3 regions of the Arthrobacter sp. UYNi723 genome follow, and region 3 is predicted to be linked to each of the others. Evidence: riboswitches for the same ligand, from Rfam matches in the RefSeq annotation. Region 3 holds a riboswitch; each other region holds the start of a gene.
What was found. Region 3 has a riboswitch for cyclic di-AMP ahead of ACVWY0_RS12730 (NlpC/P60 family protein). Riboswitches for the same ligand answer to the same signal wherever they lie in the genome.
Positions count from the first base shown of each region.

Region 1: another riboswitch for cyclic di-AMP. It lies ahead of ACVWY0_RS09680 (M23 family metallopeptidase); the one in region 3 lies ahead of ACVWY0_RS12730 (NlpC/P60 family protein).
Region 2: another riboswitch for cyclic di-AMP. It lies ahead of ACVWY0_RS06730 (C40 family peptidase); the one in region 3 lies ahead of ACVWY0_RS12730 (NlpC/P60 family protein).

Region 1 is NZ_JBSRZM010000010.1:4,689-7,954, forward strand. Features, by position in the region: gene ACVWY0_RS09675 (hypothetical protein) at 405-734, opposite strand; gene ACVWY0_RS09680 (M23 family metallopeptidase) at 966-1,736, opposite strand; cyclic di-AMP (ydaO/yuaA leader) riboswitch at 1,742-1,918, opposite strand; gene ACVWY0_RS09685 (four-helix bundle copper-binding protein) at 2,845-3,234, shown strand.
Region 2 is NZ_JBSRZM010000006.1:57,112-60,377, reverse strand. Features, by position in the region: gene ACVWY0_RS06735 (C40 family peptidase) at 1-254, opposite strand, end outside; gene ACVWY0_RS06730 (C40 family peptidase) at 427-1,092, opposite strand; cyclic di-AMP (ydaO/yuaA leader) riboswitch at 1,163-1,325, opposite strand; gene ACVWY0_RS06725 (M23 family metallopeptidase) at 1,474-2,298, opposite strand; cyclic di-AMP (ydaO/yuaA leader) riboswitch at 2,302-2,520, opposite strand; gene ACVWY0_RS06720 (iron-dependent transcriptional repressor DtxR) at 2,675-3,266, opposite strand, start outside.
Region 3 is NZ_JBSRZM010000015.1:270-3,535, forward strand. Features, by position in the region: partial or broken gene ACVWY0_RS12720 (P-type ATPase actuator domain-containing protein) at 1-621, opposite strand, end outside; gene ACVWY0_RS12725 (heavy-metal-associated domain-containing protein) at 693-1,037, opposite strand; cyclic di-AMP (ydaO/yuaA leader) riboswitch at 1,360-1,558, shown strand; gene ACVWY0_RS12730 (NlpC/P60 family protein) at 1,562-2,311, shown strand; partial or broken gene ACVWY0_RS12735 (heavy metal translocating P-type ATPase) at 2,289-3,266, opposite strand, start outside.

The DNA of each region.
Region 1 (3,266 bases), on a different contig from region 3:
AGAACCAGCCGCCTCCAGCACAATGGGGAGCCGGGATCCGCCGAACAGTTCGGACCGTAGAGGGATCACGGTTTTCGGTGAGCATCGATGAGGCCTATTCGAGTCAGCGCGCGCTGGCGTGACCTTCCGAACTAATGCTGACAGGAGTTGTGATTGTCGCCGCCCTGGCCTCATTTGCCACGGTTTTCGTGCTCGGTCTCGCTTCCCATGCCGTCAATGAGCCCGGTGGCACAGAATAGGAAATCTCCAGCCCTGCCGAATGACCCTTGCATTCCAAATCGCCCCCACCGCAGCACCACGTCCCACCGGTGGGACGGAAAGGCGTCCGCTAGCCCTTCACGGTCAGTGAGCGGGACTTTCCAACCGGGGGGTGGAGGACACGGCCTGCCGCGGGAGCCGCGGGCTCATCCCCGTCCGGGGCCCTCGCCGCCCGGTCCGCGTCCGTTGGTCGCCTCGGTTTCGTTGATCCCAGGCTGGCTGCGGGCATCAACCGTTTCTTCCGAAACGCGTTCGCTTCCTTGCTCGAACTGCGCCCGGTAACGCACACGCCGGATCCGTCTGGTCATGGAAACCATGAGCAGGACAACGGCAATGACCATGAACGCCGTCATCGCGAAACCCAGGAATCCGGGAGTTACCTGATTCGCATCCAGGCCTGGCCTCAGACCTTCGTTCCCCGGACCCGGGGCCGGCGTCGTTGCCAGGGCGAAAAGCCCCGCGGCAGCCATTGGCATTTGCACTGAGTAATCCTTCGTCCGGCTCGTTGTATGGGCGCCCGCAGACGGCCCTCGTGCGTTATCCGCCCGAGCCCGGAACCATGACTGGCAGTGAGCGCGGGTCCGTCAGGAAGCAGAGAAACAGGGTGCAGGACGCCCCCCGCAACTGTACCGCTTCACCGCGCAGCTACCGCTTATCACGCGCAAGCAGTCAGCGCAGCCGCCTAAGAGGCCCGTGGGCCGGGCCTCTTAGATGAAGGCAGACGGGTCGACGGTCTGGCCGTTGACCATGACCTCGAAATGAAGGTGGCAGCCGGTGGAGGCACCGGTTGTGCCTACCCCTGCGATCTGCTGGCCCTGAGCCACGGGCTGTCCGAGGGAGACACCGATGCTGGCCAGGTGGTTGTAGGTGGTCTTCAGGCCGTTGCCGTGATCAACGACGATCCGGTTGCCACTGCCGTACGGGCTCCAGCCGGCCTCGGTGACGGTGCCGGAACCGGCGGCGAAGACCGCCGTCGAGCATGCCCCGGTCAGATCGACCCCGGTGTGCATTTCAGCGGCGGCCCCGGTGATTGGGCTGACCCTGTAGCCGAAGGGGGAACTGACGCTCATCGACGCGAGCGGGGCACGCAACCTCGTGGATGGGGATGCCTGTGCGGGGGCAGCCTCGGGTGCCTTGACTGCCCCTGCAGACTGTGCCGGCGCAGCGGGCGCAGGCGCCGGCTGGGAGGTCACCTCCGGGCGGTCAAAGGTGAGAACAGTGTCAGCTGCTGCCGTGACCGCCGCTTCCGGGGCCGGGGCTGCCACAGACGCTGGCCGGTCCTGGGCCGCAGCGCGGCTGCCGGAGTCAGCCTGCGCCGCGGACAGAGCAGTGAGGGCAATCATTCCCGTGACGGCGGCCGCCACCCCGAACTGCTGGCCGCGGAGCCGGAACGTTGGTTCCTGGAAAAACGGACGGCGGCGCGGTGAGGCAGCCGCCGGAAGGGCACGGCGACGGCCGTGTTTTGGCTGGGCAGACAAGATAGTGGTCCTCTCGGCGCCGGCGAAGTTAGCTGTCGGATTCGGACGAGTGGACTGTCCGGCTGCCCTGCAGGACGCGATTTAGGACGCGCATTCACAGGGTCGGCTTCACCCCAAGGTGCATCATTACGCACCAAAAGTGGGTCCTCCGCCCCCGCCTGAGAAAGATCAGTTTCACGGACCGCCGGCGGGGTTTGGCGAAGCGGCCACATCCATACCCATTCGGGGTATGTGTTTATCCAACTTTAGCGAAGCGCCGGCCTAAGTTACAAATCCGTTACCAAAGGTGCTCCGGGCTTAAGTGGAGAGGGATGGTGACTGGCGGGGCACGGGAAGGTTACGCTGGGCGTGACTTGCCCCCGGGGAGAGAGCAGATGGCCCGTCATCGTTTGGTTCGTCCACAGCTCGTCGGCAGGGGTGCTGCGTTGCGGGCTGTCCTTTCCTGCCTCGTGGTCGTCCTCGTGGTGGCCGGGTCGGTTGCCTTCTGCGATGGATGGGAACACGTGGTGGCTGAGGCTGCCCCCCGCCCTTACGCCGCTGCACAGCACCGGCCCGAGACCGCCATCTCAGCGGAGCAGGAGAACCCACCGGGACATTCGAACAGTGTGACGCCGGTCGGAGCCCAATCCGCTTCCGACCTGTCCCCCGGAGCCCTGAGCAGCGAGTGCAAGGAACCCGGAGCCATCTGGGCAGTCAGTTCACAGTCGCGGCCCGTTACCGCGACCGACGCGGCGCAGCCAAGGCCGGGAACGCTCATACCTGATTCCGCGGGCCCGTTCGCCCAGCCCCCGGCACCCGTGAGCCGGCGGGCGCCGACCCTGGCCCAACTGTCAATCAGCCGGACATAAAGCCCGCATGCTCCTCGTCCGGCCGCACGAACGCTAAGCCACACAGCCAGTACGTGGCACCCGTCGGGCAAGCTGGCATAGACACCGCCCCGTACGGCCGCCCCTTGGGGGCCTGCCTTCATCGACCGGAAGGAGGCCCGAGAAAGAACGTCAGACAGCGGCCCCGGCACAGCAGAGATTACAAGCCGGAATCCACACCAGGTTCCTCCAATTCAGCCCTTGGAAAGAGAGAAAAAGTGACACACGGAAGCACCCACAAGATGCTCGATGCTTACCCCAAGGATCTCGGCACTATCGATCAGCACATGCTCGCCGAATGCATTGCAGCGTGCTTTGACTGCTCACAGGCCTGTACCGCCTGCGCTGATGCCTGCCTCGGCGAAGACATGGTCGCCGAGTTGACCAAATGCATCCGCACCGATCTTGACTGTGCGGACATCTGCGCGGCCACGGCCAACGTCCTCTCCCGCCACACCGGCTACGATGTCGATGTCACCCGCGCGGTGCTGCAGGCGTGCGCCACCGCCTGCAAGGCCTGCGCGGAGGAATGCGAACGGCACGTCGGCATGCATGAACACTGCCGGCTCTGCGCCGAGGCCTGCCGCCGTTGCGAAAAGGCATGCAACCACCTTCTCGGTTCGCTCGGCTGACCTGCACCGGGGCCATGCCCATCGGTGGGCCG
Region 2 (3,266 bases), on a different contig from region 3:
GCAGCCGAAATGATGGCCGGGGCGGAAACCTCAGCTTCAAGGTTCGAAGCGGATGCAGCTTCACGCTGGATGCCGGTGTCAGCCGCGTTCGCAGCGATACCACTGGTCAGGACAAGGCCGGAAGCAGCAGCGATAACCGCAGCCTGACGGCCCATGCCGCCGGCGTTGTCGCCGACAGCCTTGGCAATGACAGCCAGCGAGTTGGTCTTGGCGACCTCGGCGCGGTGCCGCGCAACAGTTGCACGTGTAGTCATTAATTTTCTCTCTTTCGTTTTCCTCAGGACCGCGTGGGCAGCCCAAGGGCTTTGGACGCGCCGGCATCTTGGGGGTACGTCGGCACGCCCCGAACGGGGATTTAGCGAAGAGTTTCTCGCGAAGAAACGGTTCCGGCAGCACAGGGCTGCAGGAACGACTGGAATGCAGGAACTACGGGGCCAGCGTGAAAAACGCGGAGGAGCCCGTGGATGCCACGGAGTGGAGCAGCGTGCCCTGTGACGGGTTCAGTGCGCCGATCATCATGCCGTTGCCAACGTAAATACCGACGTGGGCGCCGCCGTTCTGCATGACCAGGTCACCGGGAGCCGGTGTGGCGGTGGGCCGCATGGCTGTCCACGCGTTGACGCGGGGAATGCTGATGCCGGCCTGGGCGTAGACCCACTGGGTGAAGCCCGAGCAGTCCCAGCCATTGGGAGTGGTGCCGCCCCATACGTACGGGCGGCCGATACCGGTGTAGGCGATTGCTGCCAAGCCCGATCCTGCCGCAGAGGAGACCGTGCCCGCGAGCTTGCTCGCGGCGGTCGCCGTTGCTTCAGAGGCCCGGTCAGCGCCGGTGGACTGGGCGCGGACGGTGTTGACCTTCGGGGCGGCCGTAGTCTTGATCACGGGCCGCTCGAAGGAAACCATGGCTGTGGGTGCAGCAGTTACGGCAAGTGCCGTCTGCGCGGAACCGGACTCGGTGGAGGCGGAAACGCCGGCGGTGGTATCCGCGGCGTTGGCCGGAAGCCCCATGCTCAGGATCAGACCTGATGCAGCTGCGATAACGGCAGCCTGGCGACCTACGGTCACGGCATTGGCACTGACGGCCTTGGACACGGAGCCCAAGGGGTTGGTGCGAACCGGCTGTGCGCGGTGACGCGCAGAAATATGGCGTGAAGACACGAAGGTAGCCTCTCCCAATGCCTGCGAGGTGAGCTGTCGGATTCGGATGGGAGTCACCCGGCCGCGCTGCTTCACAGCGGAAGCTTTGCGACTTAACCCCAAGGCCTTCAGAATCGAAGACCAAAATTGGTTCCCCCGCCCCTGCCAGACGATGTCATGCGAACGGACCTTGAGCGGTGGCAGAGCTAGACAATCCACTCAAGAACGTCAACTTCGGAAAAGTTGACGCGCTCTAGACGTTACAGGAGTTCCGAGCCAATGTCACATTCAGGTCACGGCACGTCGCCGTGATTCGAGAGTTGGCCATCCTTTGGGTCAGAGCCAGCCGGCGGGGTCAACGACTTCGCCGTTGACCTGGACCTCGAAGTGGAGGTGGCAGCCCGTGGACGCGCCCGTGGTGCCGCTCAGGGCAACCACGTCGCCGCGGCTGACCGTCTGGCCTACCTTGACGGTGGCGGAGGAGAGGTGGTTGTAGGTGGTTTCAAGGCCGTTGCCGTGATCCACCACCACGCGGTTGCCGCCGCCGTACTGGTGCCAGCCAGCGAAGGTCACGGTGCCGCTGGCAGCAGCCAGGACGGAGGTTCCACACTGTGCCACGAAGTCCTGGCCACGGTGGAAGTCTCCGGCGCCGCCGGTAATGGGGCTGACCCGGAATCCGAACGGAGAGACTGTAGCCAGCTGGGCCAGTGGCGAGCCGAGGCTTCCGGCAGAGGCGGCGCGGGTAATGGATCCCGCGGACTGGGCGCTCAGCAGCTGCTTCAGTTTGCCGTCGGGATCACCTTGGGTCACCACGGACGAGCGGCTGAAATCAATTTGGGCGGCGGCTTCGGCAGTAACTTCAGGCTGCGGAGCGGCGGAAACGGCCGACGCGGACTGGCCGGGTGCCGGAGTGGCCATCACGGGGCCGGTCACAGGAACCGTCACGGTAAGTGCTAGGCCTGTTGCTGCCAAGGCGATGCCGGCTTTCTGGCCGAGGCCACTGGCAGCGGCGAAATCCGTCATCTGCCGGAAGGGTCCCCGGCGGCGGCGTGCTTCCCGCTGTGGGTCGCGGGGCCTCTCCGCGGTGAAATCCTCGGCCACTCTGGGCGCCGAAGCGGGACCCACCGCGCGACGGCGGCCCCTGGAGTATTGCGTGGTCAAGAATGTTCCTCTCTAGATAGCCTGCGAAGTTAGCTGTCGGATTCGGGTCAGAGAGTTCAAAGACCCGGTCCGCCATGACAAGCACTTGGCGCAGAGATATCCCGTGAGGATCCTTCGCTGGAAGAGGCTTGCTGCTGACGGACTTCACCCCAAGGCAGTCTTACGACTGCCGGTTGTGGTTCCCCCGCCTCTGCCAGTTGGTGACTGATGCACCTGATCCGCTGGCAGAGCTCGGCTCCGGATCAGGTAACGCTTTTGTATCGACGCTGAGCTTCAACTATAGGTGATTAACCTGGACAGTAACAATTCCGTTATCTTTGCGGAACCTGGCGCCACTGCGCTATGACGCGGCCCCAAACGGGGGACCGCCATCCCGTCAGCGGACGGACACGAAGACGTGGGATGCCACTTCCGGGGGCAGCTCGAGAGCCCCTTCTATTCCCGGAACCCGCACGGAAATATACTCCCCCACGCGCTCCAGGGACACCGAGGCACCGGGCCTGATCCCGCCTTCGTCCAGCTGGACCAGCAGCTCAGGTTCCACCTGGATGGGCTCAGCCAGCCGGCTGACTGTCACCCTCGACGCCGGCCCATAGCCCTGCATCGCATCAAGGAGATTAATCACACCGGCGTCAGGGAGCGCAGGCGCGGGTCCTCCCAGGGCGGCCAGCCCGGGGATGGGGTTGCCATACGGAGACTCGGTGGGATGGTTGAGCAATTCGTAGATGCGCTGCTCTACGCGTTCGCTCATCACGTGCTCCCAGCGGCATGCTTCATCGTGGACATAGGCCCAGTCCAGGCCAATCACATCCGCCAGGAGCCGTTCCGCGAGCCTGTGCTTGCGCATCACTTCCGTAGCGCGTTTCCGCCCGGCTTCCGTGAGCTCCAGGTGACGGTCTCCGGAGACCACCACCAGTCCGTCGCGTTCCATCCGGCCGACGGTTTGGGACACCGTGGGTCCGGAATGC
Region 3 (3,266 bases):
GATGCGGTCTGCTTCATCCGGGAGCAGGGCCGCGAGGGCGTCCAGGGCGCCCTGCGCGGAACCGAGGGCCCGCATTTCAATCCAGTGGCCCAGCAGCATGATCGCGACCAGCAGCGCCAGTTCCCACCAGAAGTCCAGGTCGAACCCGCCGAGGCCCAGGCTGGTGACCCAGGACGCTGCGAACGCAACAGTGATGGCCATCGCGATCAGGAGCATCATTCCCGGGCGCCGGGTCTTCAGTTCCTGCAGGCCGCCTTTGAGGAACGGCTGGCCTCCGTAGAGGAAAATCACCGTTCCCAGCACGGCCGGGATCCATGTCGAGCCGGGGAATTTCAGGGGCTCATAGCCCAGGAGGTGGCCGACCATCGGGCTGAAGTAGACCACCGGCACGGACAGGACCAGGGTGAGCCAGAACCTGTTTTTGAACATGGCGGTACTGTGCCCGGCGTGCTGCCCATGGCTGTGGACCGCGTGGTCATCGGCGGCGCCGTGCTCCGCGTGGGAGTGCCCGGTGTGCTTGGCCGGAGGACTTGCCACCGCCGTCGCCTGGCCCGGTACGGGCCGTGGGGCCTGGTGGCCGGCGTGGTCCACGCCGCCGTCGTGATTGTTGTGGTTTTCCATCGTTGCCCCTCCTGTGTGGGGAAGTCTTCCCAAAGGAGGCCGCCAGGGCTGTCCTCAGGGTGGGAGTTGGACTACCTGCTGATGAGGCTGTACCCGGCTGCGGCGACGGCGTCCCGGACCTCAGCGTCGGTATGGGCGCCGGAGACGCTTAGCCGGGATGTCCCTCCGGGCACCAGCTCGACGGCGGCTGATGTCACGCCGTCGAGGCCGGACACCGCCTTTTCTACGCTCTGGACGCAATGCCCGCAGGTCAGCCCCTCGACGGAGTAGTCGCTGCCTTGAACTGCCGGCGACGCCAGGGTCCGGGAAGAGGTGGAGCAGCAGCTGCATCCGGACGGTTCAGCGGCCACGAGGGGCAGTCCGGTCCGGGTTTCGGGTGCACACATGTCAGTTCGGTCCTTTGCAAGAGAAATCATGGGGAGGCGCTGGGGTTGAACGGCTGTGGCGGCCGGAAAGCGCATCGGCCTGGACAAACCACTTCACTGACAACACCCGAATAATACCCCTATGGGGTATATTTGGCAAGGTGGATGCCGGCGTCCCCCCGCGGAAATCGAACAACCGGCGTGAGCGGCCGGGCCCCGGCGCACCCCCTGTTTAGACCGGTAGGCCGGGCTCGAGTTGCATTATCGGGCCGGGGTCCTCCGCCCTCGACTGGCCCCGCTATTCAAATGTGACAATTGGGGCAGATGTCCTGTACGGTCGAACCCGTGCCGGTTTTCTCCGAGGGCGGCACTCCCGAGCTGATTGCCGAACTCTGCCGCTGCCCGGGATCCTTTCGCATATTTCGTCCGGCAGAGACGGGGAACCCAATTTTTGGCTTGCTTCGGGCAGGCCTTGGGGTGAAGCCGCTGTACTGCCTTCGCGCAGGAACATGCGGCCGGGTGTCTCCCATCCGAATCCGACAGCTCACCTCGTAGGCATTGGGAGAGGCCTCTTCATGTCTACGCTCAAAACCCATGGCCGCCGCCGCGCCGCCATCACGCCCACCAGCCCGCTCACCGGATTGACCAAATCCATGGCCGCCAACGCCGGAACTGTCGGACGTCAAGCGGCCGTTATCGCTGCCGCTTCCGGTCTGGTCCTGACCAGCGGCATCGCCGCCCAGGCGGCAGAAGCACCCCAGCAGCGGGACGCGGAGCCGACGTCGAACCTGGAAATCACCAGTCAGGCACCTGCTCAGTTCAGCGCCGATGCCACGGTCACAATTTCCTACGAGCGCCCGGAAATCAGCACCACGCCGGCCCCCGTCGTCGAGGCACCTAAGCCTGCAGCCGCCCCCGCGGCCGCGCCGGCAGTTTCCGCCGCGCCGGCGAAAGCAACGATCACCGTAGCCCCTGCTGCTGCGCCAGTGGCTGCTCCGGCCGCGGGAGGGGTGAACGCGGCCATGGTTTCTGCTGCTTACGCCCAGATCGGCATGATCCAGGACTGCACCAGGCTGGTTGAACAGGCACTTGGCGCCGCAGGGATTCCCGTCGGCGACCTGGGTCCGATGGATTTCATGAACTACGGCACAGTCGTGACGGACCCGCAGCCCGGGGACATGGTGATGCAGCCCGGACACGTGGGTATCTATGTTGGCAACGGACAGGTCCTCAGCTCCGGGCTGAACGGCAAGAACGAAACTGCCGTCCACCCCCTGACGTGGATGACGGCCAAAGGCTCTGTCACCTTCGTCCGCGCGGGCTAAATAGGAACGTGAAGGCCGGTGATTCGGTGCCTTGGGGGCAGCGCATCACCGGCCTTCTCCATGCCCGCGCAGGATCGGTCACCTCGCGACAGGCACCGTGATGCCTATCAGCGGACGGGTGTGGACGCCGGCATGACCGACGTCCCGGTCGTCTTCTGGCCGGAGAAACGGCGCAGCCGCAAGAGTTGCTGACAACCAGGACGGAGCTGGCTGCCATTGCGGCTCCGCGATCATCGGATTGAGCAGACCCAGGGCCGCGACCGGGATGCCGACGGCGTTGTAGAAGAACGCCCAGAGCAGGTTGGTCTTGATCGTGGCCAGCGTCCGCCGGGAGAGCTCGATGGCGTCCGCGACCTGGCCCAGGTCGCTTCCCATCACTGTCAGGTCCGCGGCCGCGATCGCAACGTCGGTGCCGCTGCCCATCGCGATGCCCAGGTCAGCCTGTGTCAAGGCGGCGGCATCATTCACGCCATCACCGGCCATCGCCACTGTGGCCCCGCCGGCCTGCAGCCGGCGGACGGCCTCTATCTTGCCCTCGGGCAGGACTCCGGCCATCGCATCTTCCGCCGGGATGCCACCTCTGCGGCCACAGCAGCGGCGGCCGCGGTATTGTCCCCGGTCAGCAGGGCGGGCCGCAACCCCAGGGATTTCAGCAGTCCGATCGCGGCAGCGGATCCTTCTTTGACCGTGTCGGTGAGGCTGATGATTCCCTCGGTCTCACCATCAATGCCGACCCAGATGACGGTCGCGCCGGAGGCCTCCCTCGTCTGCAGCGCCGCGTAGTTGTCTGCGGCGGGAATGATGCCGTTATCCTCCAGCCAGCCGGCACGGCCGGCAACCACCCGCCGGCCCTCCACGGTCCCGCGGACGCCCCCGCCCGGTGCGCTGTCAAAGCCTGTGACGGGCAGCAGCGGGGCGTTGGCCTTGGCTGCACGGGCGATGGCATGGGCGATCG